Regions from separate parts of the Enterobacter sp. Taxon_8 genome, predicted to be linked through region 2. Evidence: predicted binding sites of a transcription regulator. Region 2 holds the regulator's gene; each other region holds the start of a gene.
What was found. Region 2 encodes Fur, which represses iron uptake genes when iron is present. Its sites were predicted from a motif close to ATAATAATGAGAACNACTATCAA; they were not measured.
Positions count from the first base shown of each region.

Region 1: the regulator Fur is predicted to act here: its motif matches at 3,593-3,615, upstream of sodA (superoxide dismutase [Mn]).
Region 3: the regulator Fur is predicted to act here: its motif matches at 6,869-6,891, upstream of AC4IBF_RS05925 (Nramp family divalent metal transporter).

Region 1 is NZ_CM177989.1:4,477,876-4,488,340, reverse strand. Features, by position in the region: gene AC4IBF_RS21360 (alpha-galactosidase) at 93-2,216, shown strand; gene AC4IBF_RS21355 (MFS transporter) at 2,261-3,526, shown strand; gene sodA (superoxide dismutase [Mn]) at 3,689-4,309, shown strand; gene yiiM (6-hydroxyaminopurine reductase) at 4,505-5,179, shown strand; gene cpxA (envelope stress sensor histidine kinase CpxA) at 5,232-6,605, opposite strand; gene cpxR (envelope stress response regulator transcription factor CpxR) at 6,602-7,300, opposite strand; gene cpxP (cell-envelope stress modulator CpxP) at 7,452-7,958, shown strand; gene AC4IBF_RS21325 (TM2 domain-containing protein) at 8,156-8,452, shown strand; gene fieF (CDF family cation-efflux transporter FieF) at 8,708-9,601, shown strand; gene pfkA (6-phosphofructokinase) at 9,776-10,465, shown strand, end outside.
Region 2 is NZ_CM177989.1:3,252,257-3,262,721, reverse strand. Features, by position in the region: gene glnS (glutamine--tRNA ligase) at 1-1,354, shown strand, start outside; gene chiP (chitoporin ChiP) at 1,801-3,198, shown strand; gene chiQ (ChiQ/YbfN family lipoprotein) at 3,246-3,572, shown strand; gene fur (ferric iron uptake transcriptional regulator) at 3,665-4,111, opposite strand; gene fldA (flavodoxin FldA) at 4,403-4,933, opposite strand; gene ybfE (LexA regulated protein) at 5,089-5,376, opposite strand; gene ybfF (esterase) at 5,505-6,278, opposite strand; gene seqA (replication initiation negative regulator SeqA) at 6,462-7,010, shown strand; gene pgm (phosphoglucomutase (alpha-D-glucose-1,6-bisphosphate-dependent)) at 7,035-8,675, shown strand; gene potE (putrescine-ornithine antiporter) at 8,779-10,092, opposite strand; gene speF (ornithine decarboxylase SpeF) at 10,089-10,465, opposite strand, start outside.
Region 3 is NZ_CM177989.1:1,232,510-1,242,974, forward strand. Features, by position in the region: tRNA gene AC4IBF_RS05885 (tRNA-Val) at 1-61, opposite strand, end outside; gene gltX (glutamate--tRNA ligase) at 320-1,735, shown strand; gene AC4IBF_RS05895 (YfeC-like transcriptional regulator) at 1,780-2,172, opposite strand; gene AC4IBF_RS05900 (YfeC-like transcriptional regulator) at 2,174-2,536, opposite strand; tRNA gene AC4IBF_RS05905 (tRNA-Ala) at 2,754-2,829, shown strand; tRNA gene AC4IBF_RS05910 (tRNA-Ala) at 2,871-2,946, shown strand; gene AC4IBF_RS05915 (sensor domain-containing phosphodiesterase) at 3,161-5,350, shown strand; gene AC4IBF_RS05920 (NupC/NupG family nucleoside CNT transporter) at 5,395-6,582, opposite strand; gene AC4IBF_RS05925 (Nramp family divalent metal transporter) at 6,931-8,169, shown strand; gene AC4IBF_RS05930 (DUF2502 domain-containing protein) at 8,202-8,543, opposite strand; gene mgrA (L-glyceraldehyde 3-phosphate reductase) at 8,671-9,669, opposite strand; gene ipdC (indolepyruvate decarboxylase) at 9,855-10,465, shown strand, end outside.

The DNA.
Region 1 (10,465 bases), 1.2 Mb from region 2:
TCTAAAGCCGATCACAAAACCGAAACGTTTTGGTTTGTATCCGAAACGTTTCGGGTCAACACTCAGATCATCCCGATGACAGGAGATGTCTGATGCAAGATTCCGTTTTACGACTTGAAAGCAACACGGTAGACGTGGTGATCAAAACGTACCCGTTCGCCGAAATTCTCTACTGGGGGCCGCACCTTCAGCACTTTTCGCCACAGGATGTTGCTATGCTCGCGCGCCCTGTTGCTAACGGCAGGCTTGACGTCGACTCCCCGGTCACGCTGATGGCCGAGCTGGGGCACGGTCTGTTTGGTGCTCCCGGCATTGAGGGGCATCGGCAGGGGCTGGACGGTTCACCCATGTTCACCACCACAGACGTACAGCAGTCAGGACAAACCCTGACGGTGACGGCGGAAGATGAACATGCGGGCCTGCGTCTGACCAGTGAACTGGCGCTGGATGCCAGCGGTGTGCTGGTGGTTCGTCACGGTTTAACGAACCTGAAAGCGATCCCCTGGCAGGTGGACCGTTTCGCCGTCACGCTGCCGGTGGCCGAACGCGCGCAGGAGGTGATGGCCTTCCACGGACGCTGGATCAGGGAATTTCAGCCGCACCGCGTAAAGCTTGAACACGACAGCTTCGTGATTGAAAACCGTCGGGGTAAAACCTCCCACGAGCACTTCCCGGCGCTGATTGCCGGTACGCCGTCGTTTAGCGAAATGCAGGGTGACGTCTGGGGCGTGCATCTGGGCTGGAGCGGCAACCACCGCCTGCGCGCGGAAGCGAAAACCGATGGTCGCCGCTATCTGCAGGCCGAAGCGCTCTACCTGCCGGGCGAAATGGCGGTTGAGGAGGGCGATACGCTCTGGACGCCGCGCCTGTATGCCAGCTATTCCACGCATGGCCTGAACGGCATGAGCCAGCCGTTTCATCGCTACCTGCGCAACAACGTTATCCGCTTCCCGGAAAACAAACCGCGCCCGGTGCACCTCAATACCTGGGAAGGGATCTACTTCAACCACGATCCGGACTACATCATGCGCATGACCGACGAGGCGGCGACGTTGGGTGTGGAGCGCTTCATCATTGACGACGGCTGGTTCAAAGGTCGTAACGACGACCATGCCGCGCTGGGCGACTGGTACCTGGATGAGAAAAAATACCCGAACGGCCTGACGCCGGTGATCGACCACGTCAAACGGCTCGGCATGGAGTTTGGCATCTGGGTTGAGCCGGAGATGATCAACCCGGATTCCGATCTGTACCGCGCACATCCCGACTGGGTGCTGGCGCTGCCGGGCTACAAACAACATACCGGGCGGCACCAGCTGGTGCTCAATCTGAGTATTCCGGAAGCATTTGATTATCTTGTGGAACGCATGAGCTGGCTTCTGGGTGAACATGAAGTCGACTACGTGAAGTGGGACATGAACCGTGAGCTGGTACAGCCGGGTCACGACGGGAAGGCCGCCGCTGACGCGCAAACCCGCCAGTTTTATCGCCTGCTGGACGTGCTGGGTGAACGTTTTCCGCACATCGAATTTGAATCCTGCTCATCCGGCGGGGGGCGCATTGACTATGAGGTGCTGACGCGCTGCCACCGCTTCTGGGCCTCGGACAACAACGATGCGCTGGAGCGCAACACCATCCAGCGCGGCATGAGCTATTTCTTTCCGCCGGAGGTGATGGGGGCGCATATCGGTCATCATAAATGTCACGCCACCTTCCGCCAGCACAGCATTGAATTTCGCGGTCTAACGGCGCTGTTTGGCCATATGGGGCTGGAACTTGATCCCCTCACCGTCGATGAGAAGGAGCGCGAAGGCTATCGCCGTTACGCCGCGCTGTACAGGCAGTGGCGCGAGGTTATTCATCAGGGCACACAATGGCGCGTGGATATGCCGGATGCCAGTACGCTGGCACAGGGTATTGTGAGCGAAGATAAAACGCAGGGGCTGTTTATCGTCAGCCAGCTCGCCATGCCGGACTACACGTTGATGATGCCGCTGCGCATGCCGGGGCTTGAGCCCTGCGCGCAGTATCGTATTTCGCTGCTCGATCACCCTGATATTCACATCACCGGTGAGGGGGGACATACCATGCGCAAGCTGCCGGCATGGATGGAAACACCGCAAACGGCGAGCGGCGAGTGGCTGATGCAGGCGGGCATTGCGCTGCCGATTCTGGATCCGGAAACCGCCGTTCTGATTGGCGTTGAACGCGTGTAAAGGTGACGGGCCGGGCTGCCGGCCCTCCGTTGAGGATAAAAATAATGAACACAACACCCTGTACCCACAAAGACAACCCTAACTTCTGGATTTTCGGGCTGTTCTTCTTTCTCTACTTCTTCATCATGGCCACCTGCTTTCCGTTCCTGCCGATCTGGCTGTCGGATATCATCGGCCTGAACAAAACCCATACCGGCATCGTCTTTTCCTGCATCTCACTCTCGGCCATTGCCTTCCAGCCGGTGCTTGGGGTGATCTCGGATAAACTGGGGCTAAAAAAACACCTGCTGTGGATCATCTCCGTGCTGCTGTTCCTGTTTGCCCCTTTCTTCCTCTACGTCTTTGCGCCGTTACTCAAAGCCAACATCTGGCTGGGCGCGCTGAGCGGCGGCATTTATATCGGCTTTGTCTTTTCGGCGGGCTCAGGAGCCATTGAGGCCTACATTGAACGCGTGAGCCGTAACAGTTTCTTTGAGTACGGTAAGGCGCGCATGTTTGGCTGCCTCGGCTGGGGGCTATGCGCCTCCACGGGCGGGATCCTGTTCGGCATCGATCCGTCGTATGTTTTCTGGATGGGTTCGGCGGCGGCGCTGCTGTTGATGCTGCTGCTGGTGGTCGCGAAGCCAAAACCCAACCAGACGGCGCAGGTGATGAATGCGCTGGGTGCCAACCAGCCGCAGATCACCGCGAAAACGGTCTTTAGCCTGTTCCGTCAGCGTAGGATGTGGATGTTTATTCTGTACGTGATTGGCGTGGCCTGCGTCTATGACGTCTTTGACCAGCAGTTTGCTACCTTCTTCAAAACGTTCTTCGCCACGCCGCAGGAGGGCACTCGCGCCTTTGGTTTTGCGACCACTGCCGGGGAAATCTGCAACGCGATCATCATGTTTTGTTCACCGTGGATCATTAACCGCATCGGCGCGAAAAACACGCTGCTCATCGCCGGGGTGATTATGGCGACGCGCATTATCGGCTCGTCGTTTGCCACCACCGCTGTAGAAGTTATTGCCCTGAAGATGCTGCATGCGCTGGAGGTGCCGTTCCTGCTGGTGGGGGCCTTCAAGTACATCACCGGGGTGTTTGATACGCGTCTTTCGGCGACTATCTACCTGATTGGCTTCCAGTTTGCCAAACAGTCGGCAGCCATCTTCCTTTCCGCGTTTGCCGGAAATATGTATGACCGGATCGGTTTCCAGGAGACATACCTGATGCTGGGCTGTTTCGTGCTGGCGATTACGGTGGTGTCGGCGTTTACGCTCAGCAGCAGGGAGGAGATTGCGGCAGGCAATAAGGCGCTGGAAGTCCATTAACGCTCTGAACCCACGCACTATTCCGGCGTTGGTCAAAAAACGAATAACCTTATAAAAACTACGGCATTGATAATCATTTTCAATATCATTTAATTAACTATAATGAACCAACTGCTTACGCGGCATTAACAGCTGTGCCGCCCGACAATAATGGAGAGGATTATGAGTTATACACTGCCATCCCTGCCGTATGCCTACGACGCACTGGAACCGCATTTCGACAAGCAGACGATGGAAATCCATCACACTAAACACCACCAGACCTACGTGAACAACGCGAACGCCGCGCTGGAAAGCCTGCCAGAGTTCGCTAACCTGCCTGTTGAAGAGCTGATCACCAAACTGGACCAGCTGCCAGCGGACAAGAAAACCGTGCTGCGTAACAACGCGGGCGGCCACGCAAACCACAGCCTGTTCTGGAAGGGCCTGAAAACCGGTACCACCCTGCAGGGCGACCTGAAAGCGGCTATCGAGCGCGACTTTGGTTCCGTTGACAACTTCAAAGCGGAGTTCGAGAAAGCCGCTGCAACCCGCTTCGGCTCCGGCTGGGCGTGGCTGGTACTGAAAGGTGACAAACTGGCGGTTGTTTCTACTGCTAACCAGGATTCCCCGCTGATGGGTGAAGCGATCTCTGGTGCATCCGGCTTCCCAATCCTGGGTCTGGACGTCTGGGAACACGCTTACTACCTGAAATTCCAGAACCGTCGCCCGGATTACATCAAAGCCTTCTGGGACGTGGTGAACTGGGACGAAGCAGCAGCGCGTTTCGCCGCTAAAAAATAAGGTTGCATTGACGCCTGTGAGAAGCGAGTCTTATGACTCGCTTTTTTTTGTATCTGTATACCCGTCATACTTCAAGTTGCAGGTGCGTTGGCTGCGTTCGCTCACCCCAGTCACTTACCTGAGTAAGCTCCTGGGGATTCACTCTCTTGCCGCCTTCCTGCAACTCGAATTATTTAGGGCATAAAAGGAGCAGCGATGCATTATCCGGTGAATGTATTTACAGGCAAGGTAAGGGAGTACGACGGCAGCCGCCCGAGCGCCATCGCCAAAATTCAGGTCGACGGTGAGCTGACGTTAACCGACCTCGGGCTTGCGGGCGACGAGCAGGCCGAAAAGAAGATCCACGGCGGGCCGGAACGCGCGCTGTGCCACTACCCGCGCGAGCACTATCAGCACTGGAAGGCAGAGTTCCCGGAGCAGGCGGATCTCTTCGTTGCTCCCGCGTTTGGTGAAAATCTCTCCACTGAAGGGCTCACCGAAAAGAACGTGTTTATTGGTGATATCTACCGCTGGGGCGATGCCCTGATTCAGGTGACGCAGCCGCGCTCGCCGTGCTTCAAGCTCAACTACCATTTCGGCATTCATGACATGTCGGCTCAGATGCAAAGCGCGGGTAAAACCGGCTGGCTGTACCGGGTGGTGCTGGCCGGGCAGGTCGCAGCAGATGCGCCGCTCGAGCTGGTATCACGCCTGAGTGAGGTGTCTGTTTATGACGCCTGCGCCATTGCCTGGCATATGCCGTTTGATGACGAGCAGTATCATCGCCTGCTGTCGGCTGCGGGGCTATCGACCAGCTGGACAAGAACGATGCAGAAGCGACGTTTAAGCAGCAGGATCGAGGATAATTCCCGGAGATTGTGGGGTAAGTAGTGCCCTTGATCCCGGCCCTCTCCCCTTCGGGGAGAGGGTTAGGGTGAGGGGGTTAAGAACGCTTGTACAATGGTAGCCACAGCGTTAACCGCAGCCCACCCAGCGGGCTGTCGTCGGCTCTCACCCAGCCGCGGTGCTGCTGCATGGCGGTTTCAACAATCGCCAGACCCAGTCCCGTGCCGCCCGATTCCCGGTCGCGCGCCTCATCGGTACGATAGAACGGACGGAAAATCTGCTCGCGATCTTCCGGGCTGACGCCAGGACCGTCGTCGTCGACAATGACGGTGATCCCGTCTTTATCCACCGAGAACGCCACCTCAATCTTCGTATGCGAGTAGCGCAGGGCGTTACGCACAATATTCTCCAGCGCGCTTTCCAGCGCGTTGGGGTTACCGTAGAGCGGCCACGGGCCCGGTGGGAAGTTGACGGTGAAGGATTTGCCCATCTGCTCTGCTTCGAATGCCGCGTTGTCCAGCACCTCGTGCCAGAGGTGATTCGCTTTCACCGTTTCGCTAACCAGCGCGTTTTTCTGCTGATTGCGGGACATGACCAGCAGATCGTTGATCATGCTGTCCAGGCGGTGAGCTTCGGTTTCGATACGTTCCAGCTCTTTGCTTTCCCCGCTGCGGCGACGCAGCAGCGCGGTGCCAAGCTGTAAGCGCGTTAGCGGGGTGCGCAGCTCGTGCGAGATATCCGACAGCAGGCGCTGCTGTGCGGTCATCATGCGATCGAGAGCGCTCACCATCTGGTTAAAACTGGTCCCGGCGGCAAGGAACTCCTGCGGTCCGGCTTCCAGTTCAGGGTGTTGTCGCAGGTTACCCTGTGCCACCTCATCGGCGGCATTCTTCAGCTTACGCGCCGGTTTTGCCAGGCTCCACGCCAGCCATAACAGCAGCGGCGAACTGACCAGCATAGTAACAATCAGCAGCAGGAGAGGGCGGTCAAACAGCAGGTTGATGAAGTCGGACTGGGAGCTGCTCGCGGGGCGAATCAGGTAGAGCTGATAATTATCCTCTCCGTCCCTGACGGAGAAAGGCCCCACCATCTCTACGCGCCCATATTTCTTCTTCTGGGGATGATCGGCGTTATCCGCCTGGCCAATGAAGTTGCGGATAATCTGCATTTCATTGCGATCGGCCCCAATCACGCGGCCTTCGCTGGTCACCAGCAGCAGGCGTTGTCCGGGCGGCGCCCACTTGTCGATAGCGCGAAACAGCCTGCGCCACCACATTAAATCGTTTGGCGGATCGTTTGCCAGCTCGGCTTCCACGTGCTGCTCGATCATCACGCCCTGACGTTGCTCGCTGTCGAGAAGCTCCGTCATCTGGCGTGAGTCAAGTTTTGGCAACATCAGTACGAGCATTAAAACCAGTGCCAGCGTCAGCCAGAAGATGGCGAAGATGCGGGCGGTTAAGCTTCCTATCATGAAGCGGAAACCATCAGATAACCGCGACCACGCAGGGTTTTAAACCATGGGTGACCGTCTTTACGCTCCGGCAGCTTACGGCGCAGGTTAGAGATGTGCATGTCGATGGCGCGGTCAAACGGGGTGAGGCGTTTGCCCAGCACCTCCTGGCTTAGATGTTCACGCGAAACCACCTGGCCGAGGTGCTGCGCCAGCAGATATAGCAGGGTGAACTCCGTGCCGGTCAGTTCCAGCGTCTGGCCATCAAAGCTCGCTTCCTGACGGCCCGGGTTGAGGCTCAGGGAGTCGACTTCTAGTGTAGGTGAGCTGTTGTCGGTATTTTGCTGCTGTTCGCTCCAGTGGGAACGACGCAGGATAGCGCGAATACGGGCAACCAGTTCACGGTCGTTAAACGGCTTTGGTAAATAGTCATCCGCGCCCAGCTCAAGGCCGAGTACGCGATCAAGTTCGCTGCCGCGTGCGGTCAGCATGATTACGGGAGTCTGGTGTGTCTGGCGAAGTTCTTTCAACGTATCAATACCGTTTTTCTTCGGCATCATCACGTCGAGCAAAAGTAAATCGATGCTGTCGTCAAGGAGACTCAGCGCCTGCTCGCCATCATGGGCAACCAGGACGTTGAAACCTTCCATGTCGAGCAACTCCTTTAAAAGGGATGTGAGCTCTCGGTCATCATCAACTAACAGGATTTTATTCATTGTTTAAATACCTCCGAGGCAGAAATTACGACATCAAGGCTGTCTAATCCATGACTTTACGTTGTTTTACACCCCCTGACGCATGTTTGCAGCCTGAATCGTAGACTGTCTCTCGTTGAATCGCGACACGAAAGATTTTTGGGAGCAAGTGATGCGCAAAGTTACCGCTGCCGTCATGGCCTCAACGCTGGCGTTCAGTGCGTTTAGCCAGGCTGCTGAAGCTATCATCAGCGATAACAGTCCCTTACAAGAGGGCGCAACGCAGAACAGCAGCCAAAGCCATATGTTTGACGGCATAAGTTTAACCGAACATCAGCGTCAACAGATGCGAGATCTGATGCAGAGGGCAAGACACGACCAGCCCCCTGTTAATGTTAGCGAAATGGAGACAATGCATCGCCTTGTCACCGCAGAAAATTTTGACGAAAGCGCTGTACGCGCTCAGGCCGAAAAAATGGCACAAGAACAGGTTGCCCGCCAGGTAGAGATGGCGAAGGTCCGCAACCAGATGTTCCATCTGCTAACGCCCGAGCAGCAAGCGGTTTTGAACACCAAACATCAGCAGAGAATGGACCAGCTGCGAGAGGTTGCACGGATGCAGCGAAGCTCAGAAACGACGTTTTTCAGTAGCAATAGCAGTACCCGTAGTAACCAGTAAACCCTGTTTTCCTTGCCATAGACACCATCCCTGTCTTCCCCCACATGATGTGGGGGTTTTTTTTATTCCTTCTTCTACCCCCCCTAAATCAAGGGCTCATTATTTTCAATCCGACGATATATTCTTTTTTAAAATAGTATTTTTCTGAATTGTTTGTAAAATATGCAAGCTACTGATAAGAAACAAAAGGGGATATCATGTCAGGAATGGTTTTTTGCCGAGGATGTGGCAAGGAGTTGCACAGTACCGCTAAGGCCTGTCCGCATTGTGGCGCAAGCCAGGTTGCAGCAGGAAGTAAAAATAAGCTTACCGCAGCATTGCTCGCATTCTTCTTAGGAGGCCTGGGTGCACATAAATTTTACTTAGGTAAGATTGGCCAGGGATTCCTTTATCTCATCTTTTGCTGGACCTTCATACCGTCAGTCATTGCCTTCATTGAGTTTATTATCTATCTGTGCACCTCTGAAGACGACTTTGCCAGAAAATATGGTTAAGTGCTGACTTAGCATTTTCAGGTTTCAAATCAGGAAAGCCCCTTTTAAACGGGGCTTTCTTATTGATGAACGTCACGGGCGAATATCTCGTTATAAAAACCATTTATATCAATAGTATGATTGTAATCCTGCATAATCTATTTCTCTTCATCTGCGACAGGTCTTTTGCTCGTCATTTCTTTTGTTAACCGTTTATTCATCCTTTGACTCCCAATGCTTCCGTTATACTAGCGGCATAACATGACAGGAGCGTTTATGAATCAATCCTATGGAAGACTGGTCAGCCGGGCCGCCATTGCGGCGACCGTCATGGCCTCCAGCCTGTTACTGATTAAAATCTTTGCGTGGTGGTATACCGGCTCGGTCAGTATTCTGGCGGCGCTGGTGGACTCGCTGATGGATATTGCCGCCTCGTTGACCAACCTGCTGGTGGTGCGTTACTCGCTGCAGCCAGCGGACGAAGAGCACACGTTTGGGCACGGCAAAGCGGAGTCGCTGGCCGCGCTGGCGCAAAGTATGTTCATTTCCGGCTCTGCGCTGTTCCTGTTTTTAACCGGCATTCAGCATCTCGTCTCGCCAACACCGATGAACGATCCCGGCGTGGGCGTCGTTGTGACGATAGTCGCGCTTATATGCACACTCGTTCTGGTAACGTTCCAGCGCTGGGTAGTTCGCAAAACGCAAAGTCAGGCTGTACGGGCGGATATGCTTCATTATCAATCTGATGTTATGATGAATGGGGCTATTCTTATTGCGCTCGGTCTGGCCTGGTATGGCTGGCATCGCGCCGATGCGTTGTTTGCGTTAGGGATTGGTATCTATATTTTATATAGCGCTCTGCGGATGGGGTATGAAGCGGTGCAATCACTGCTTGACCGCGCCCTCCCGGACTCAGAACGTAATGAAATTTTTTCTATCGTGACCTCCTGGCCCGGCGTCAGCGGTGCACACGATCTTCGAACGCGGCAGTCAGGGCCGACCCGCTTTATACAGATTCATATTGAAATGGAAGACAACCTGCCACTGGTACAGGCTCACGTTATTGCTGAGCAGGTCGAGCAGGCGATTTTGCAGCGTTTTCCTGGTTCAGACGTCATCATTCACCAGGATCCCTGCTCGGTTGTACCCGGTCATGTTGGGCTTTCGTAATTCGTTGTAAAAAAGTGAGCCAGGCCAGCATTTTGTGTATAAATTACCGCCGTTTGGTCTGACCTGAATCAATTCAGCTGGAAGGGATTGATATACTATTTGCAGTATTCGTTGGTCGATAAGTTTCTTCCGGCAACAGATTTCAATTTTGCATTCCTAAGTTCAGAGGTAGTCATGATTAAGAAAATCGGTGTGTTGACAAGCGGCGGTGATGCGCCGGGCATGAACGCGGCAATTCGTGGTGTTGTCCGTGCAGCGCTGACGGAAGGCCTGGAAGTTTTTGGCGTTTATGACGGTTATCTGGGCCTGTATGAAGATCGTATGGTTCAGCTCGACCGCTACAGCGTGTCTGACATGATCAACCGTGGCGGTACTTTCCTCGGTTCTGCGCGCTTCCCGGAATTCCGCGACGAACACGTTCGTGAAGTGGCTATCGAAAACATGAAGAAACGTGGTCTGGACGCCCTGGTGGTTATCGGTGGTGACGGTTCCTACATGGGTGCAAAACGTCTGACCGAAATGGGTTTCCCGTGCATCGGTCTACCTGGCACCATCGACAACGACATCAAAGGCACTGACTACACTATCGGCTTCTTTACTGCACTCGGTACCGTTGTTGAAGCGATTGACCGCCTGCGTGACACCTCGTCTTCTCACCAGCGTATCTCTATCGTTGAAGTGATGGGCCGTTACTGTGGCGACCTGACGCTGGCGGCTGCCATTGCGGGCGGTTGCGAATTTATCGTCGTGCCAGAAGTCGAATTTAGTCGTGAAGATCTGGTGGCTGAAATCAAAGCGGGCATCGCGAAGGGTAAAAAACACGCGATCGTGGCTATCACCGAGCACATCTGCGACGTTGACGAG
Region 2 (10,465 bases):
TCAGCTGTACGCCTATGCGGTAGAGCTTATCAACAAGGGTCTGGCGTATGTCGACGAGCTTTCTGCTGACGAGATCCGTGAGTATCGCGGTACGCTGACCGCACCGGGCAAAAACAGCCCGTTCCGCGACCGCAGCGTGGAAGAGAACCTGGCGCTGTTTGAAAAAATGCGTGCCGGTGGCTTCGAAGAAGGCAAAGCGTGCCTGCGTGCCAAAATCGACATGGCGTCTCCGTTTATCGTGATGCGCGATCCGGTGCTGTACCGCATTAAGTTTGCGGAACACCACCAGACCGGCAACAAGTGGTGCATCTACCCGATGTACGACTTTACCCACTGCATCAGCGATGCGCTGGAAGGCATTACGCACTCCCTGTGTACGCTGGAGTTCCAGGACAACCGTCGTCTGTACGACTGGGTTCTGGATAACATCACCATTCCTGTGCATCCGCGCCAGTACGAGTTCTCTCGCCTGAACCTGGAATACACCGTGATGTCCAAGCGTAAGCTGAACCTGCTGGTGACCGACAAGCACGTTGAGGGCTGGGATGATCCACGTATGCCTACCATTTCTGGTCTGCGTCGTCGTGGTTACACTGCCGCCTCTATTCGTGAGTTCTGCAAACGTATCGGCGTGACCAAGCAGGACAACACCATCGAGATGGCGTCTCTTGAATCATGCATTCGCGAAGATCTCAACGAAAACGCTCCGCGCGCGATGGCGGTTATCGATCCGGTGAAACTGGTTATCGAAAACTATCCGCAGGGTGAAAGCGAGCTGGTCTCCATGCCTAACCATCCGAACAAACCGGAAATGGGAAGCCGTGACGTGCCGTTCAGCGGCGAGATCTGGATTGACCGCGCCGACTTCCGCGAAGAAGCCAACAAGCAGTACAAGCGTCTGGTGCTGGGTAAAGAAGTGCGTCTGCGTAATGCCTACGTCATCAAAGCCGAGCGCGTTGAGAAAGATGCAGAAGGGAATATCACCACCATCTTCTGTTCTTATGATGCTGAAACGTTGAGCAAAGATCCTGCGGATGGCCGCAAGGTGAAAGGCGTTATCCACTGGGTGAGCGCATCCCACGCGCTGCCGGTAGAAATTCGTCTGTACGATCGTCTGTTCAGCGTGCCTAACCCTGGTGCTGCGGAAGACTTCCTGGCGACCATCAACCCGGAATCTTTGGTGATTAAGCAGGGTTATGCGGAGCCTTCTCTGAAAAACGCTGAAGCAGGCAAAGCGTTCCAGTTCGAACGTGAAGGTTACTTCTGCCTGGACAGCCGTCACAGCACGGCAGAAAAACCGGTATTTAACCGTACCGTAGGTCTGCGTGATACCTGGACGAAGATCGGCGAATAATATTGCTGGTCTGGTCAATGAGAGACAAACGCCGCACTATGCGGCGTTTTTTTATTTAACGATCAGGGTATTAAGCCAGGGCCTAAAAAGGTGTGATAAAAATATCAGGTCAATGAGGTGCTACTTATTTTTCAAAAAAAAGTTTGTGTCATTAGGAAAAACAAAAAGGTTATAAGAAAGGGAAGATGTTTCTCGTCTAGCCACTGAAATAATTGAAAATTCCCCGCCATTCCTCGCCTCCCTGCAAATGTTACAAAGCACTACTGATTATGTGCACTTCGTCATAATCCTGACTTTTGTCCGCTAAAAAGCATTGATAATTCGCGTCGCGAAAAATAACCTAACGACGGTAGTTAATTCGAGGGTATTTAAAACTACCCCTGACCATTTGGTCTTTTTTATTTACGCCGTTTCAGGCGTTTTAATTCGTCAAAGAGGAATAATCTATGCGTACGTTCAGTGGCAAACGTAGTGCGCTGGCGCTGGCTATTGCCGGTGTGACAGCAATGTCGGGCCTGGTGGTGACACCAGAGGCGAAAGCGGCGGGCTTCATCGACGATTCTACCCTCACGGGCGGTATCTATTACTGGCAGCGTGAACGTGACCGTAAAGACGTCACCGAAGACAAATACAAAACCAACCTTTCTCATTCCACCTGGAACGCCAACCTGGACTTCCAGTCAGGCTATGCCGCGGATATGTTCGGTCTGGATATTGCTGCGTTTACCGCGATTGAAATGGCGGAAAACGGCGACAGCGCCCACCCGAACGAAATTGCCTTCTCCTCCAGCAATAAAGCGTATAAAGAAGACTGGTCCGGGGATAAGAGCGGCATCAGCCTGTACAAAGCCGCTGCAAAATTTAAATACGGTCCGGTATGGGCGCGCGGTGGTTATATTCAGCCAACTGGCCAGACCCTGTTAGCACCGCACTGGAGTTTTATGCCGGGTACCTATCAGGGTGCGGAAGCCGGGGCGAACTTTGACTACGGTGATGCGGGTGCGTTGAGCTTCTCCTATATGTGGACCAACGAGTACAAAGCACCCTGGCACATCGAGATGGACAAGTTCTACCAGAACGATAAGAAAACCAAAGTCGATTATCTCCACTCGCTGGGGGCGAAATACGACTTCAAAAACGATCTGGTTCTCGAAGCAGCATTTGGCCAGGCGCAAGGGTATATCGATCAGTACTTTGCCAAGGCCAGCTATAAGTTTGATGTCGCGGGTAGCCCGCTGAGTACCAGCTATCAGTTCTACGGTACGCGCGACAAAGTCAGCAACGGTGGCGTCAATGACATTTATGATGGCACCGCGTGGCTGCAGGCACTAACCTTCGGCTATAAGGTCGGTCAGGTTGATTTACGTCTGGAAGGAACATGGGTGAAGGCGGAAGGGCAGCAGGGCTACTTCCTGCAGCGTATGACCCCGACCTATGCCTCATCCAACGGTCGTCTTGATATCTGGTGGGATAACCGCTCAGACTTCAACGCCGACGGCGAGAAAGCGGTCTTCTTCGGCGCAATGTACGACCTGAAAAACTGGAACCTGCCTGGCTGGGCGGTGGGCGCTTCTTACGCTTACGCCTGGGATGCAAAACCTGCCGATATGGCAACTCCGGACGCATACTACGATCCCAACTATCGCCTGAAAGAGTCTTCTTACAGCCTCGATGCTATCTATACCCTGCAGGATGGCCGCGCGAAAGGTACAATGTTCAAACTGCACTTCACTCAATATGACAACCACTCCGATATCCCGAGCTACGCGGGCGGTTACGGCAACATCTTCCAGGATGAACGTGACGTGAAATTCATGGTTATCGCACCGTTCACTATCTTCTGATGAATCTTCCGGCGGGTTAGATCCCGCCGGACCGGAGACTGCATATGATGAAAAAAATCGTAATCGTCGCGTTGCTGGCATCAGGGCTGGTGGCGTGTGCTCAGAGTGAGGCACCGAAAGAAGATTCCCGGCTGAAGGAGGCCTATAGCGCCTGTATTAATACAGCAGAAGGATCGCCGGAGAAAATTGAAGCCTGTCAGAGCGTGCTGAACGTGCTGAAGAAAGAGAAAGCGCATGAGCAGTTTGCGACGCGGGAGAATGTCCGCGTGATGGATTACCAGGCCTGTATCCAGGCGCGTAAAACCGGTAACGATCAGGAAGTGGCCAAGCGTTGCGATAAGATCTGGAACGAGATACGCAACAATAATAAATAAGTTGCTTTACGCCCGGTGGCGCGGTGCTTACCGGGCTTTTTTCTGGCAAAAAAAAGCCAACCTTTCGGCTGGCTCAGAGTATGAACACTTGATTATTTTGCGTCGTGCGCGTGGTCATCTTCGCGGCAGTCGCCTTCAGCGCAGTGACCGTAAAGATACAGGCTGTGGTTGGTCAGGCGGATACCGTGACGCGCGGCGATTTCACGCTGGCGCGCTTCGATGGAATCATCGCTGAATTCAATGACCTTGCCGCAGTCGAGGCAGATCAAATGATCGTGGTGCTGCTGCTGGGTCAGTTCGAAAACAGATTTACCGCCTTCGAAATTATGACGGGTGACAATGCCCGCGTCATCAAACTGGTTCAGCACGCGATAGACGGTAGCCAGCCCAATCTCTTCACCCATGTCGATAAGACGTTTATAAAGGTCTTCCGCACTGACATGGTGATTGTCTGGACCCTGAAGCACTTCGAGGATTTTTAACCGAGGAAGCGTAACTTTCAGGCCAGCCTTCTTTAATGCGGTATTGTTGTCAGTCATGCGGAATCTGTCCTGTTGCTAAACGATTCACTTCTGTAGGAAGTGACAGAAAATGCACCTGGGATAATGCGTCTCATTATAGAACTGCCATGGCTAAATGAAAACTGCAAGTCTCAGGCAAAATATGCTTATAAAAATGGGGTATCACCAACAAACTTGCTCGATGGAAAACCACATTTTATCAGGGAGACATTGTACAGGTCTGGGCGAAAAAGTTAAAAGATTGTAGCAATTAATTTAATCGGTTTGACCTGGTGCGCGGGCGCAACCGCCGTTGCGCCGCGAGAAAAATCAGGCGTTAAGAATATCGTCCAGGTGCAGTTCTTCACGGATCTGCTTAACCCATTTCTCAACGCGCTCTGCGGTCAGTTCTGGCTGACGGTCTTCGTCGATGGCCAGACCCACGAAATGATCGTCATCGGCCAGGCCTTTAGACGCTTCGAAGTGGTAACCAGCGGTCGGCCAGTGGCCTACGATAACCGCGCCATTCGGCTCAATGATGTCGCGGATGGTACCCAGCGCGTCACAGAAATACTCAGCGTAGTCTTCCTGGTCACCGCAGCCAAACAGGGCAACTAGCTTACCGTTGAAGTCCACTTCTTCCAGCGTCGGGAAGAAATCATCCCAGTCGCACTGGGCTTCACCGTAGTACCAGGTTGGGATACCCAGCAGCAGAATATCATAGCCTTCCAGATCTTCTTTGCTGCTCTTGGCAATGTCATGCACATCAGCAACGTCTTTACCGAGCTGTTTTTGAATGTTTTTTGCGATATTTTCGGTATTGCCGGTATCACTGCCAAAGAAAATGCCGATGATTGCCATGAGTAAAATAACCTCTTGAAACTTAATAGTATGGTGGCGCAATTCGGCCACGGATAAGGGCAATAATAGCAGAACTGGCAACCCTGCGGAAACAGCTATCGCGCAGGACTGCACTCTGTGCTACATGAAAAGGGTAATAAAGGGGATTTTCAGACTTATGCCTGGCTGCGCAACGTCTCAAGCTGGGCGATTAACATCTCTTCAATGAGCTCGCTGCGGCTGATATTTCGCGCGTCAGCCAGCTCGTTCAGCGCATCGACGGCGTCGGCGTTAAGCTTCAGTTCGACACGCTTAAGCCCGCGATTTTTATCGCGTTTAAGCTGATTGCGTTTATTGATACGCAGCTGTTCATCGCGCGAAAGCGGATTCGTCTTCGGTCGTCCCGGGCGACGCTCATTCGCGAACAGATCTAGTGTCGTACGGTCCGTTTGTTCTTTGGCCATGATTCTGAGACTTCGGGGGAAACACGCCGCCCTGCTAATGCCCGGGCGATAAGCGCGCCATCATACATCACCAAAAACGGCACGCCAACGACTGGAAGCCCGCAGCCTTCCAGTCGCTTTCTTTTTAATCAATTTGTCGTATCAGCGAGATAGCGGCGAATGGCGCGCAGCACGGCATCGGGTTTTTCTGCGTGCACCCAGTGTCCGGCACCGGCAATCACGTGGGCGCGAGCCTGCGGGAATTGGGCCAGCAGCGTGTCGCGGTACGCGTCGGTAACGTAAGGAGAGTTACCGCCGCGAATAAAGAGGGTAGGGTGCGGCCAGGCGGGGACGGTTTCCCAGCCCACGATGTTGTTGTACTGGTTCCAGAGCACCGGCACGTTAAAACGCCATTGGCCGTCAACAAACGACTTCAGCAGGAACTGGACTACGCCTTCTTCATCAAGATGCTCACGCATGACGGCAGCCGCCTGTTGGCGAGTCGCGACGCCCGCTTCGGTGACCGCATTGATGGCGGCAAAAATTTCGTCGTGGCGGCGGACGTCGTAATCCACGGGCGCAACATCAATTACAATCAGGCCGTTAATACGCTCCGGGGCCAGTGCCGTCAGGGCCATCACTGCTTTGCCACCCATTGAATGCCCGATGAGGGTCACCTTTTGCAGGTCGTTGGCATCCAGCGTATCCAGCAGATCCTGCGCCATTGCCGCGTAGGTCATCTCGTCGGAACGGCCGGAAAGACCGTGATTGCGCATATCGACCTGTAAAATATCGTGGTCAGTAACCAGATCGCGCGCCAGCACGCCCAGGTTATCCAGGCTGCCAAAAAGCCCGTGAACCAGTACGATGGGAGAATTATTGTTCGGCGATTGTGCAGTTTGCGCTCGGGTATTCAATTTCATGGCAAAGTTCTTTTTTTACGTATGTCAGGTTAGGGTATCATGTTGACCATTCTGCCGCCCGGCTGCAAGGTTCCAGTTTAATCTGACTTTTGCCGCCAACCTGGTTTGACGCTATCCGCTGTTGGGATTTGACCTTATAATCCCAATGACTTGTATTCAGATAAGATATCGCACTGGATTAAGATGAAAACAATCGAAGTTGATGACGAACTCTATCAGTATATTGCCAGCCAGACGCGGCATATCGGGGAGAGCGCGTCCGACATTTTACGGCGCATGCTTAAAATTTCCGCCGCTTCACAGCCTGCTACCCCAGTCACCAAAGATGTCGTGTCTCAGCCAAGCGTTGTTGCACAAGCAAAACCTGCCGTGACGCCGGCAAAAGATAAAGTGCGCGCGATGCGCGAGCTGCTCCTTTCCGATGAATACGCGGAGCAGAAAAAGGCGGTTAACCGCTTTATGCTGGTGCTGTCTACACTTTACTCACTGGATAACAAAGCGTTTGCTGAAGCGACCGAGTCGCTGCACGGTCGTACTCGCGTCTATTTCGCGGGCGACGAGCAGACGCTGCTGCAAAATGGCAATCAAACCAAACCCAAACATGTTCCTGGCACCCCGTACTGGGTGATCACCAATACCAATACGGGCCGCAAGTGCAGCATGATTGAACACATCATGCAGTCCATGCAGTTCCCGGCGGAATTGATTGAAAAGGTTTGCGGTACAATTTAACCCTTGCATCAGAAGGACCCGGTAATGGCAAATCACAGCCGTGCAGGCCAACCTGCACAACAAAGCGATTTGATTAACGTCGCTCAGCTGACCGCGCAGTATTACGTGCTGAAGCCGGTCGTGGGCAACGCAGAACACGCAGTGAAGTTTGGTACATCTGGTCACCGCGGCAGCGCGGCGCGCCATAGCTTTAACGAACCGCACATTCTGGCCATTGCTCAGGCCATTGCGGAAGAGCGCGCTAAAAACGGCGTTACCGGTCCGTGCTACGTGGGGAAAGATACCCATGCCCTGTCTGAACCGGCGTTCATCTCTGTGGTGGAAGTGCTGGCGGCAAACGGCGTTGATGTGATTGTTCAGGAGAACAACGGCTTCACCCCAACGCCTGCGGTCTCTAACGCCATCCTGGTGCACAACAAAAAAGGTGGAGCGCTGGCTGACGGTATCGTTATCACGCCATCCCACAACCCGCCGGAAGACGGTGGTATCAAATATAACCCGCCTAACGGTGGCCCGGCAGATACCAACGTCACCAAAGTGGTGGAGGATCGCGCGAACGCGCTGCTGGCTGATGACCTGAAAGGCGTGAAGCGCATCTCTCTGGATGCGGCCATGGCGTCCGGCCACGTGAAAGAGCTGGATCTGGTTCAGCCGTTCGTGGAAGGCCTGGCGGATATCGTCGATATGGCGGCCATCCAGAAAGCCGGCCTCAAGCTGGGCGTGGATCCGCTGGGCGGCTCCGGTATCGAATACTGGAAACGTATCGCCGAGCACTACAAGCTGGATCTGACCATCGTGAACGATCACGTCGATCAGACCTTCCGCTTTATGCATCTGGACAAAGACGGCGCGATCCGTATGGACTGCTCCTCCGAGTGCGCGATGGCGGGCCTGCTGGCGCTGCGTGATAAATTCGATCTGGCGTTTGCTAACGACCCCGATTATGACCGTCACGGTATCGTCACCCCTGCCGGGCTGATGAACCCGAATCACTATCTTGCGGTCGCAATTAACTATCTGTTCCAGCACCGTCCGCAGTGGGGCAAAGAGGTGGCTGTCGGTAAAACGCTGGTTTCCTCGGCGATGATCGACCGCGTGGTTGAGGCGCTGGGCCGCAAGCTGGTGGAAGTGCCGGTGGGCTTCAAATGGTTTGTTGACGGTCTGCACGACGGCAGCTTCGGCTTCGGCGGTGAAGAGAGTGCGGGCGCATCTTTCCTGCGTTTCGACGGCACGCCATGGTCAACCGATAAAGACGGCATCATCATGTGCCTGCTGGCGGCGGAAATCACCGCGGTCACCGGTAAGAACCCGCAGGAACATTACAACGAGCTGGCGGCACGCTTTGGTGCACCAAGCTATAACCGTATTCAGGCCAGCGCGACGTCAGCCCAGAAAGCGGCCCTCTCCAAACTCTCACCGGAGATGGTCAGCGCAAGCACCCTGGCGGGCGACCCGATCACCGCACGTCTGACGGCGGCACCGGGTAACGGCGCCTCCATTGGTGGACTGAAAGTGATGACCGAAAACGGCTGGTTCGCCGCGCGTCCATCCGGCACGGAAGATGCGTATAAAATCTATTGCGAAAGCTTCCTCGGCGCTGATCATCGTCAGCAGATTGAGAAAGAAGCGGTAGAGATTGTCAGCGAAGTGCTGAAAAACGCGTAAGTGCGGTTTGGGTGCGGGCTGATGCCCTCATCCTGACCCTCTCCCGAAGGGAGAGGGAGAAAACAATAAAACGGCAACCCTTGGGTTGCCGTTTTGCTTTGACCTAACTGTGCTTGTTCTTCAATTCAAACCGTGGTGACACCAGACCGTACAGCGTCCAGCCCATAAAGGTTACCATTGCCCCGTAGAGCATCGCTTCCTGGCCCGATGAGTAGAGCGCATAGAAGCTGTAAATCGCGCCAATCAGCGCCACGATATTGGCCGCGCGCGCTTTGCGCGGATCCACCTTCGCCACTTTCTGAATGATCACCAGCGCCGCCATCGACAGAATATACGGAATGATATTCGTCACGACAGCCAGGTTGACCAGCACGTTAAACTGGCTGTTCAGCGACGGGCTAATGGTCATCAGCGACAATCCACTCTGGAAGATGACAATCACCAGCATGCCCTGCACCGGCGCATCGGCTTTGGTCACGCGGGAGAAGATTTTTGGGAAGTACCCTTCATCAGCCGAGGATTTAAACACCTGCGCGATGGTGAACTGCCAGCCAAGGAGTGAACCGCAGCACGACATGACCATCAGACCCATAATCACTTTCCCGACTTCCGGCGTGAACATCTGCGCGAAGGCCAGTCCGAACGGCGCCGTAGAGTTAGCAAGATCCATGTTTGGCACAATCCCGGCAATCACGTTAGTCGAGACGATATAGATCACCGCCGCGCCCAGCGTACCGCCGAGGACCGCAATCGGGACGTTCTTTTCCGGATTATCAACCACTTCTGCGTTCGCGCAGGCGGATTCCAGACCGAGGAAGGCCCAGAGCGTCATGGCGATAGAAGAGCAGACTGCACTGAAGAACGGCACATGGTGCGGGTTCCAGGAGTTGGCGTACAGGGTCGGGCTGAACCAGAACCAGCCGATGATGCACAGGCCGACAACGGGAATAATTACCCCCCAGACGGTGATGCTGGAGAGCTGTCCGGTGATACGCGCCCCGCCAAAGTTAGCCACGGTGCAGATCCACAGCACGCCGATTGTGGCCAGGCCAATCTGTACCGGGCTGAGCGTCACGCCAAACAGCTCCGTACCGTAGCCCACGGCGGAGATGGCAATCGCCACGTTGGCGATCAGCAGTGACACCCCGTAGGTATAGTTGGCCATAAAGTTGCCAGACTTACCAAAGGCATACTCGGCGTAGCCCCCCATGCCGCCTGACTTGCGGCTGAACATCCCGCACTTGGCAAACGCCCACGCCAGCGCCATTGAGCCTACGGCGGTCACCAGCCAGGAGATGATAGAGATGGTACCCACCTCAGCCAGTTTGGTTGGCAGCATGATAATCCCGGAGCCCATCATGTTCACCATGGTGAGGATAGTTAGCTGCACCACGCCCATCTTATTGGACTTACTCATAATTTCTCTCCTTTCAGCAGCGCGGGCTGAGTGGCGGGTTGTTTGATGACGTTACAGCGAACCTGTTTGCGGCCCTCGCACTCTTCGACGTACACACCCTGCAGCTCCGGCGCGAAGCCCGGCAGCAGGTTGATGCCTTCTTCCAGCGCCGCGAAGTAGCGCAGCACGGAGCCGCCCCAGACCTCCCCAGGGACCACGCACAATACCCCCGGCGGATAAGGAAGGGCGCCTTCCGCGGCGATGCGGCCTTCCGCGTCGCGCAGTGAAACCAGTTCAACTTCACCGCGCAGATAGGCGTAGTTGGCGTCCTGCGGGCTCATCATCACGCGTGGGAAATGGGACTTGCGGAACATCTCTTTCTGCAGCTGCTTCA
Region 3 (10,465 bases), 2.0 Mb from region 2:
GGCTCGAACCGCCGACCCCCTCCGTGTAAAGGAGATGCTCTACCAACTGAGCTAATCACCCCCGCTGTGTGGAGTCGCATTATAGGGAGAGTTGAAAATGAGTCAACGCATTTTCTAAAGTTTTTATTCGTTCGTCGTAAAATTAAGCAAAACGATCGCGAAACGGGCTGTGGCGCATGATTTCTAAACAAAAATCGCAAACTCGGTCACGATAAAGGGATCAACATTGAGGAATCGCCGCACAGTGATAGAATATTGCCCATCGTTTTTTCCCCAGGATTTGCCGATTGCCGGCATCTTTATAACGTAAGGCCATTTCATGAAAATCAAAACTCGCTTCGCGCCGAGCCCGACAGGCTATCTGCACGTCGGTGGTGCACGTACCGCTCTCTATTCCTGGCTTTTCGCACGCCACAACAAAGGTGAGTTCGTGCTGCGTATTGAAGACACCGATCTTGAGCGCTCCACGCCGGAAGCAATTGAAGCCATTATGGATGGGATGAACTGGCTGAATCTGGAATGGGACGAAGGCCCTTATTTCCAGACCAAACGCTTTGACCGCTATAACGCCGTCATTGATGAAATGCTGGTCGCGGGCACGGCGTATAAGTGCTATTGCTCCAAAGAGCGTCTGGATGCGCTGCGCGAAGAGCAGATGGCGAATGGTGAAAAGCCGCGTTATGACGGCCGCTGCCGCCATGACCACAGCGAGCATGCTGCTGATGAGCCTTGCGTTGTGCGTTTTGCTAACCCGCAAGAGGGGTCTGTGATCTTTGACGACCAGATCCGTGGCCCGATCGAATTCAGCAACCAGGAGCTGGACGATCTGATCATCCGCCGCACCGATGGTTCCCCAACCTACAACTTCTGCGTGGTGGTTGACGACTGGGATATGGAAATTACTCACGTTGTCCGTGGTGAAGACCACATCAACAACACGCCACGTCAGATCAACATCCTGAAGGCGCTGAACGCCCCTGTGCCTGTTTATGCGCACGTCTCCATGATCAACGGCGACGACGGGAAAAAGCTGTCTAAACGTCACGGCGCGGTCAGCGTCATGCAGTATCGCGACGACGGTTATCTGCCAGAAGCGCTGCTGAACTATCTGGTGCGTCTGGGCTGGGCTCACGGTGACCAGGAGATCTTCAGCCGTGAAGAGATGATCGAACTGTTCTCTCTGAGCTCTGTCAGCAAATCAGCGAGCGCGTTTAATACCGACAAGCTCCAGTGGCTGAACCATCACTACATCAATACCATGCAGCCAGAATATGTAGCGACTTACCTGCAGTGGCACATTGAGCAGGCAAATATTGATACCCGCACTGGCCCTGAGCTGGCGGATCTGGTGAAACTGCTCGGCGAGCGCTGCAAAACTCTGAAAGAGATTGCTGAAAGCTGCCGCTACTTCTATGAAGAGTTTGCTGAGTTCGACGCGGACGCCGCGAAGAAACACCTCCGTCCGGTTGCGCGTCAGCCGCTGGAAGTGGTGCGTGACAAGCTGGCTGCGCTCACCGAATGGACCGCTGAGAATGTGCATCACGCCATTCAGGCGACGGCAGACGAGCTGGAAGTCGGCATGGGTAAAGTCGGTATGCCACTGCGCGTTGCGGTGACCGGAGCGGGTCAGTCTCCGGCGCTGGACGTAACGGTTCATGCCATCGGCAAATCACGCAGCGTGGCGCGCATTAACAAGGCGCTGAACTTTATCGCTGAACGAGAAAATCAGCAGTAATAACGTCTCAGATAAAACAAACGGCAGGGGAACCTGCCGTTTGTTTATGCTTCTTCTTCTGCAATACCCAGACGCTTAAGAAATCCGTGTATGCCTTCGCGCTTCAATAACGCATCCAGACGCTTCTGCTCCGGCTTAGTCATACTCTCCAGCGTCTCAATAATGCCCGGATACAGGTTTGAAGAGGGGGTATTGTAGGAAGACGTGGCCTCCGCGAGATGGTAAACCTCGTGAGTGGTACGAATTGCCGGGAGGCTCATAATATGTTCCTTCACCCGCGCATCGACATGAATGAGCCGCGCGCGACCGCCTTTCACGCCGTTGAGTCCTTCGGTTTTCCATCCCTGCTGGCGTATCCAACGATTAACCGTTTGCCTGGCGACGCCCAAACTCTCCGCCAGCTCTTCCGTGGTCATTTTGCTCCGTAATCTTTTCATATCAGTCCCGATCGCGAATCCCTAAACGTTGCAACAATCCGGTGATCCCTTCTCGCAGTAATAGCGATGTCATCTGCTTCTGCTCTTCCGGCGTCATTTCATTGGCTAGCGTCAGGAGCAGGGTGTGAAGTGAACTATCATGACTGACGCCTTCTGGCAGTTCGGATGTTTCGCTTGCCCGACGTGCACTGCGGATAAATTCACGGACTTTTTCGTTCACATGTACCAGACGCGCTTTCCCGCCCTGGACGCCTGGTTTAGGTGACGTAATCCAACCCTCTTTGCGTACCCATTTATTGATGGTCTGTCGGCTATAGCCAGTGAGGAGGGCTAACTCTTCTGGCGTCATTCGTTCCTTGATCATGCAATTTCCTGAATATCTGTGGGGTTAATTAGCGGCTCATTTTATAGCACCCTTTAACGTGAAAACGTGACAGGCTTAACTCCTGACTGCGAGCAGGCTCGCAAAGTGATTCATTTGCATGATTTTTCGGCGATTGAATAGCTGGAATTGATTTTGCCGTTGACACTCCGCAGCGGAATTCATATTATGCCGCCCGTCAACATGACAGCTTTACGATGGGGCTATAGCTCAGCTGGGAGAGCGCTTGCATGGCATGCAAGAGGTCAGCGGTTCGATCCCGCTTAGCTCCACCAAACTCTGAACCCAACAGAGTGCGGTTAGTAAAGTCATATGTGGGGCTATAGCTCAGCTGGGAGAGCGCTTGCATGGCATGCAAGAGGTCAGCGGTTCGATCCCGCTTAGCTCCACCAAAATTGTAAACCCTCGTCGAATGACGGGGGTTTTTTTTATCTGTTTGTAACGCCCTTTACCGCATTTTGTTATCAAAAAGAAGGTATTTCTGTACCTCGCCTCAATCGTAATCAATAAACCGGTCTATAAATAGACTTGAACTTGATTCGCGCAATTAATAAACCTATTATCCATCCGGTCAATGATTCTCCTGGAAAATAACGTCCCTGATTAATGAATAAAAAAACGTATGATAATGTAAAGATATTTATGATTGCCCTGGCACTTTGCCTGATTGCGGTGCCTGTCTCCCGTTATCTTTCTCCACGCGCAATTGTTAATGGTCACGACGTTTATTTAGCATGGTTGCCACTCAGCGTTATGCTGGCGGTCATTCTGATATTTGGGCGCAGAGCAATTCTTCCCATTCTGTTAGGTTTTACTGTCACTAATTTATTCTATATTAATTTAGCGCCGCTACAATATCCAGTTTTACTGTTCTGTCAGACCCTTGCGTTATTCGCGGGGTGCGGCCTGCTACGCCTTATGCTGGGCAAGCGCTGGCGCTACAGTATCCCTAACAAACACATCGGGCTTCGTATATTCTGGCTCGGTTTTGTCGTGCCATTAGGTATTAAGCTGTCGATGTATATGGCAGGCTATTTCTTTGATTTTCCGGTGACAATTTCGACCTATTTCGGCGAAGGTACGGTAATTTATAACGTTGTGGATATTCAAAGCCTGATATGCGCGGCGCTGATTTTTACCATGATGTTCTATTACCCGTTAAGAATGATAATTAATCCTCGTTATGCCGTCACCTTCTGGCGGCGAAGCGTGAAGCCCGTGTTTTATCACAAGAATCCATTATATATTTTTGTCTGGTTAGCGCTTTTAAGCTTCATTCTTGTCATTTTATGTGGTCCTTTTGAGTCACCGGTCATTGCGGGCTATTTGATGCCGCTGATATTTATTCTTTTTACCTTAGCGATAAGCCGCCTGACCTATGCGTTGATTTCTCTGCTGTGGGCCACATCAGCGCTCCTGCTGCTGACATACAACTATAATTTCCTTAACGGGGTGGAATCGGGACATTCGCTCTCCTTTATCCTCTCCGTGCTGATCTCTTTCGCCATCTGTTTGCTTTACATGTCTCGCATTTACCAGCGCAGCGAGTGGCTGAAGCGGGGCTGGCAGGACAGGGCGCTGACCGATCCTCTTACCGGTCTGCCTAATATTCGTGCGCTGGAGGATTACCTTGAAATTCATCCGGATGCCAAAGTGTGCATTTTGCGCATGGATAATCTGGAGTTTTTGAGCCGCCACTACGGGATTATCATGCGGGTCCATTGCAAACGAACGATCGCCACGTCGCTCCAGCCGCTCCTGCAAAAAGATGAGATGCTCTTCCAGCTTCCCGGAAGCGAGTTGGTGCTGGTCTTGCTCGGGCCGGAAATTGCTGAACGTCTCCAGCATATGGTCGATCGGCTCAACAGCAATAAGATTTTCTGGAACAACACCGGGCTGGATATTGAGTTTGGCGCGTCATGGGGAATGGTCGAAGACGGTGAGAAACTGCATCACACGCTGGGGCAGCTAAGCTGGCTGGCAGAACAGGCCTGCGGAGAGCAAAACGTACTCGCGCTCACGAATAGTCTTGAGGTGGCATCAGGGCAAACGACAGAGCGTGTCCTGATGCTGGCCCGGATTAAGCATGCGCTTGAGGCGGGGCAGTTTAATTTGTATGCGCAGCCGATCCAGAAGGCGGACGGGAGCGGGTACTATGAAATCCTGACGCGAATGGAGAGCGAGGGGGAGATTATTACCCCTGACCGCTTTATTCCGCTGATTGCGCAGTTCAACCTCAGCCACCGGTTTGATATGTGCGTCATGGAAAAATTACTGGTGTGGCTGCGCGATAACCCTGCAACGCACGCTGGCGCCCGTTTTTCCGTCAACCTGATGCCGCTGACGCTGATGCAAAAAGAGGTGGCGACCGAGATTTGCGCGCTGTTTGAACGGTACGGCGTTGCGCCTCAGGCAGTCGTGATTGAGATTACTGAAGAGCAGGCTTTCTCAAATTCAGGCACGAGTATCAACAATATTCAGCAATTGCGGGAGTATGGTTTCCGTATTGCCATCGATGATTTTGGTACTGGCTACGCTAACTATGAGCGTCTCAGACGCCTGCAGGCGGACATCATTAAAATCGACGGCTGCTTTGTGAAAGACATTTGTACAGACGACATGGATGCAATGATTGTGCAGTCGATGTGTAATCTGGCAAAGACAAAATCGCTCTGCGTCGTCGCGGAATATGTGGAAACACCGGCGCAGCGGGAGATGCTGCTCCGCTTCGGTGTGGATTACCTGCAGGGCTACCTGATAGGCAAACCCAAACCGCTGGAAGAATTACGGACATAAAAAAACCGGGAGCCTGGCTCCCGGTTTTTGTTTCACGGTAAACGTTACAGGACCAGTGCCGCAATGGACGCTGACAGGACGCTCACCAGCGTAGAGCCGTAAACCAGTTTCAGGCCGAAGCGAGATACCACGTTACCCTGTTCTTCGTTCAGACCTTTAATCGCACCCGCGATAATCCCGATGGACGAGAAGTTCGCGAAGGAGACCAGGAACACGGAGAGAATGCCTTCCGCACGCGGAGAAAGCGTACTGGCAATTTTCTGCAGATCCATCATTGCAACGAATTCGTTAGAAACCAGCTTGGTTGCCATGATACTGCCCACCTGCAGCGCTTCGTGAGCCGGAACACCCATCACCCATGCAACCGGATAGAAGATGTAGCCCAGAATCCCCTGGAAGGAGATACCCAGCACCGCAGCGAACAGGGCGTTCAGCGCAGAAATCAGCGCAATGAAGCCGATCAGCATGGCGGCAACGATAATCGCGACTTTGAAACCGGCCAGAATGTACTCACCCAGCATTTCGAAGAAGCTCTGGCCTTCGTGCAGGTTTGACATCTGAATGTTCTCTTCGCTTGCGTCAACGCGGTACGGGTTGATCAGCGACAGAACGATAAAGGTGCTGAACATGTTCAGAACCAGCGCAGCAACCACGTATTTTGGTTCCAGCATGGTCATATACGCGCCCACGATAGACATGGAAACGGTAGACATTGCGGTTGCCGCCATGGTGTACATGCGGTTGCGGGACATCTTGCCGAGAATATCTTTATACGCGATGAAGTTCTCAGACTGACCGAGGATCAGGGAACTGACGGCGTTGAAGGATTCCAGCTTGCCCATACCGTTCACTTTGGATAACAGGAAGCCAATTCCACGAATCACGAACGGCAGAACGCGGATGTGCTGCAGAATACCGATCAGCGCGGAGATGAAGACGATAGGGCAGAGAACCTTCAGGAAGAAGAACGCCAGACCTTCGTCGTTCATTTTACCGAAGACAAAGTTGGTCCCTTCGTTGGCGAATCCGAGCAGTTTTTCGAACATTTCGGAGAAGCCTTTCACGAAGCCGAGGCCTACGTTGGAGTTCAGGAAGAACCACGCAAGTAAAACTTCAATGACCAGCAGTTGAACAACATAACGGATACGAATTTTTTTGCGGTCTGTGCTGACCAGCAATGCAAGTGCAGTAACGACAACAAGTGCCAGGACAAAATGAAGGACGCGGTCCATATTTGCTCCAAATATGAGGCAGGTTTAATTTTCGTGCACATTCTATGTAACAACCGAAAAGAAAACGAGATCGAGGACACACTATAGTTACATCCTGTGACGAGTCTCAAAAATAGTGATCCACAATACATTTTTGTAATGTTAGGTAAATGCGTGAAAAGTTAAGTTTGTGTGCTAGTCTTCACAAAAGCATGCGCGATTTCAGTTTCGGTTAGATCGCCCCACTTACCCGCCCGTCTATCGTTCAAAGCTATCAGAGAAATCACTGCAAACTTTATAAATGATCTTGATAACCATTCTCATTTTGATAGCATTAAACATAGCAAAGGCTATATTTCAGAGGCAGAAATGACAAACAGTCGCGTAGAGGGTAGCAGTGGCAGAGCCGCGCGCAAGTTGCGGTTCGCATTAATGGGACCTGCGTTCATCGCTGCCATTGGCTATATCGATCCAGGAAACTTTGCGACCAATATTCAGGCCGGGGCCAGCTTCGGCTATAAGCTGCTGTGGGTGGTGGTCTGGGCTAACCTGATGGCGATGCTGATTCAGATGCTCTCCGCAAAGCTGGGGATTGCGACGGGTAAAAACCTGGCGGAGCAAATTCGCGACCATTACCCGCGTCCCGCCGTCTGGCTCTACTGGGTTCAGGCTGAAATCATCGCCATGGCTACTGACCTCGCTGAGTTTATCGGTGCAGCGATCGGCTTTAAGCTGATTCTGGGCGTGTCGCTGTTGCAAGGGGCGGTGCTGACCGGGATTGCCACTTTCCTCATCCTGATGCTGCAGCGTCGGGGTCAAAAGCCGCTGGAGAAGGTGATTGGTGGTCTGCTGCTTTTTGTGGCGGCGGCCTACATTGTCGAGCTGATTTTCTCACAGCCGAATCTGGCACAGCTCGGTAAAGGGATGGCGATCCCAAGCCTGCCAACGTCGGAAGCGGTGTTCCTGGCCGCCGGGGTGCTGGGGGCGACCATCATGCCGCACGTGATTTATTTGCACTCCTCGCTGACGCAGCATCTCCACGGTGGGACGCGTAAAGAGCGTTACTCCGCCACCAAGTGGGACGTCGCGATCGCTATGACCATCGCAGGGTTTGTAAACTTGGCGATGATGGCGACTGCAGCCGCGGCTTTCCACTTTAACGGTCATACCGGTATTGCCGATCTCGACCAGGCGTATCTCACGCTGGAGCCGTTGCTGAGCCATGCTGCCGCCACGATATTTGGTCTCAGCCTGGTAGCTGCCGGCCTTTCTTCTACGGTGGTGGGCACGCTGGCAGGCCAGGTTGTGATGCAGGGGTTTGTCCGCTTCCACATTCCGCTGTGGGTTCGTCGCTCCGTCACCATGCTACCGTCATTTGTGGTGATTCTGATGGGTCTCGACCCAACGCGAATTCTGGTCATGAGCCAGGTTCTGCTGAGTTTTGGTATCGCGCTGGCGCTGGTGCCGCTGCTGATCTTTACCAGCAACAAAACTCTGATGGGCGAGCTGGTTAACTCAACGCTGGTAAAACGAACAGGATGGGCCATCGTGGTGGTGGTCGTTGCGCTGAACCTGTGGTTGTTGGTGGGAACCGCACTGGGTCTTTAACAAAAAAAGGAGCCTCCATGGCTCCTTTTTTATTAGTGGTGATGGCCGTGACCATGACCTTTCCCGCGACCCCAGCCGCCGCGACGGTCGTCACGATCGTTCCAGCCTTCACGGTAGCCGCGCTCATACGCGTTGTCTTTATACCAGCCGCGGTGTCTGCCGTTATCATGTTTCCACCAGCGATCGCCGCGCCATTCATAATGACGGTGCCAGTAGTCACGGTCGCGCCAGTAGCCGCCGTCCCAGTATCTGCCGTAGTCGTCACGATCGCCAATTTGTAATTTTACTGATGGCAACAGGGTGATTTCGCCCGCAGTGGCGATCAGCGGCGCCGAAGCCAGTAATACCGCTGCAAGAATCAGTGACCTGAACATACTCTTTCTCCTTCACGATCGGGGCCTTTGGTGGGCCTGTTAACGCAATTTTACGAGTTGGTAAAGCTTCGTATCATCGCCTCAACTCCGAATTCCTGGGGGAGAGCACTTTTTGCTAAAAACGGTTTTATATTGAACTGCTCAGGATCGCGTCTATACGGGCCAAATCATCCACAGAGAAATGGCGGTTTGCCAGCATCCCCACGGCGTCATCAATTTGAGCCGCTTTACTCGCCCCAATCAGCACTGAGGTCACACTCTCATGACGTGATACCCAGGCCAGCGCCATCTGGGACAGCTTCTGGCCGCGCTCTTCCGCCATGGCGTTCAGCTTTCTAATCTTCTCCAGCTTCTCTTCGGTGAGCTGGTCGGGGTTAAGGAACTGACTGCCGCTTGCCGCGCGTGAGTCTGTGGGAATGCCGTTCAGATAGCGGTTGGTCAGTTGCCCACCGGCCAGCGGCGAGAAGGGAATACAGCCGACTCCTTTTTCCTGCAGCACGTCCAGCAATTCTTCTTCCGGCGCACGCTCAAACAGGGAATATTTCGGCTGGTGGATCAGGCAGGGCGTACCGAGATCGTCAAGGATATCAATCGCCTTGCGGGCCAGTTCAGCGGGGTAGTTGGATAATCCAACATACAGAGCCTTCCCCTGACGCACCGCATGGTCAAGCGCTTTCATGGTTTCCAGCAGCGGCGTCTGCGGGTCAGGACGGTGATGATAGAAGATATCCACATACTCCAGCCCCATCCTCTTCAGGCTTTGATCGAGGCTTGCCAGCAGGTATTTGCGTGACCCCCAGTCGCCGTAAGGACCCTCCCACATGGTATAGCCCGCTTTGGTTGAGATGATTAGCTCGTCGCGCCAGGGCAGGAAGTCCTCCTGTAAAATACGGCCGAAATTACGTTCGGCCGATCCCGGTGGCGGGCCATAGTTGTTGGCAAGGTCGAAATGCGTAATGCCCAGATCGAACGCACGCTGTAAAAGTTGACGGCTGTTTTCGATAAGGGTGGTATCACCGAAGTTATGCCACAGCCCGAGCGAGATGGCGGGCAACCTGAGCCCGCTTTGCCCACAGCGGCGATACTCCATTGTCCCGTAACGATTTTTGTCCGGCTGATAACCCATTTTCGTAACCTCTGGCGCTGAAGTGTAAAATCAGTGTATGCGTTTACATTTACGTGAAAAAAAGCAGCATAGCGCAGCCTTTTTTGTAAAGCATTCTTTCCATGTCCTTCTTATCGCCAATTCTGGACAGCCATCACGCTTATTTAATACTCAAGGTGAGGTCAACATTAGAAGGATACCTGTTCATGCGTACCCCATACTGCGTCGCCGATTACCTGCTGGACCGTCTTACAGATTGTGGAGCCGATCATCTGTTTGGCGTGCCGGGCGACTATAACCTGCAGTTTCTCGACCACGTGATAGACAGCCCCGATATCTGCTGGGTGGGCTGTGCCAACGAGTTAAACGCCTCTTATGCCGCGGACGGATATGCCCGATGTAAGGGCTTCGCCGCGCTGCTGACGACATTTGGCGTAGGAGAGTTAAGCGCCATGAACGGCATTGCGGGCAGCTATGCCGAACATGTTCCGGTACTGCATATTGTGGGGGCGCCGGGTATGGCGTCACAGCAAAGAGGGGAGCTACTGCACCACACGCTGGGCGACGGTGAGTTTCGTCATTTTTATCATATGAGCGAGCCGATTACTGCTGCACAGGCGATCCTGACCGAACAAAACGCCTGCTATGAAATCGACCGGGTGTTAACCACTATGCTCCGGGAGCGTCGCCCCGGCTATCTGATGTTGCCTGCCGACGTGGCAAAAAAGGCCGCCACGCCTCCTGTAAGCGCTCTCACGCTCCGCCATGCGCATGCCGATAGCGCCTGCCTGAAAGCGTTCCGGGAGGCCGCTGAGAA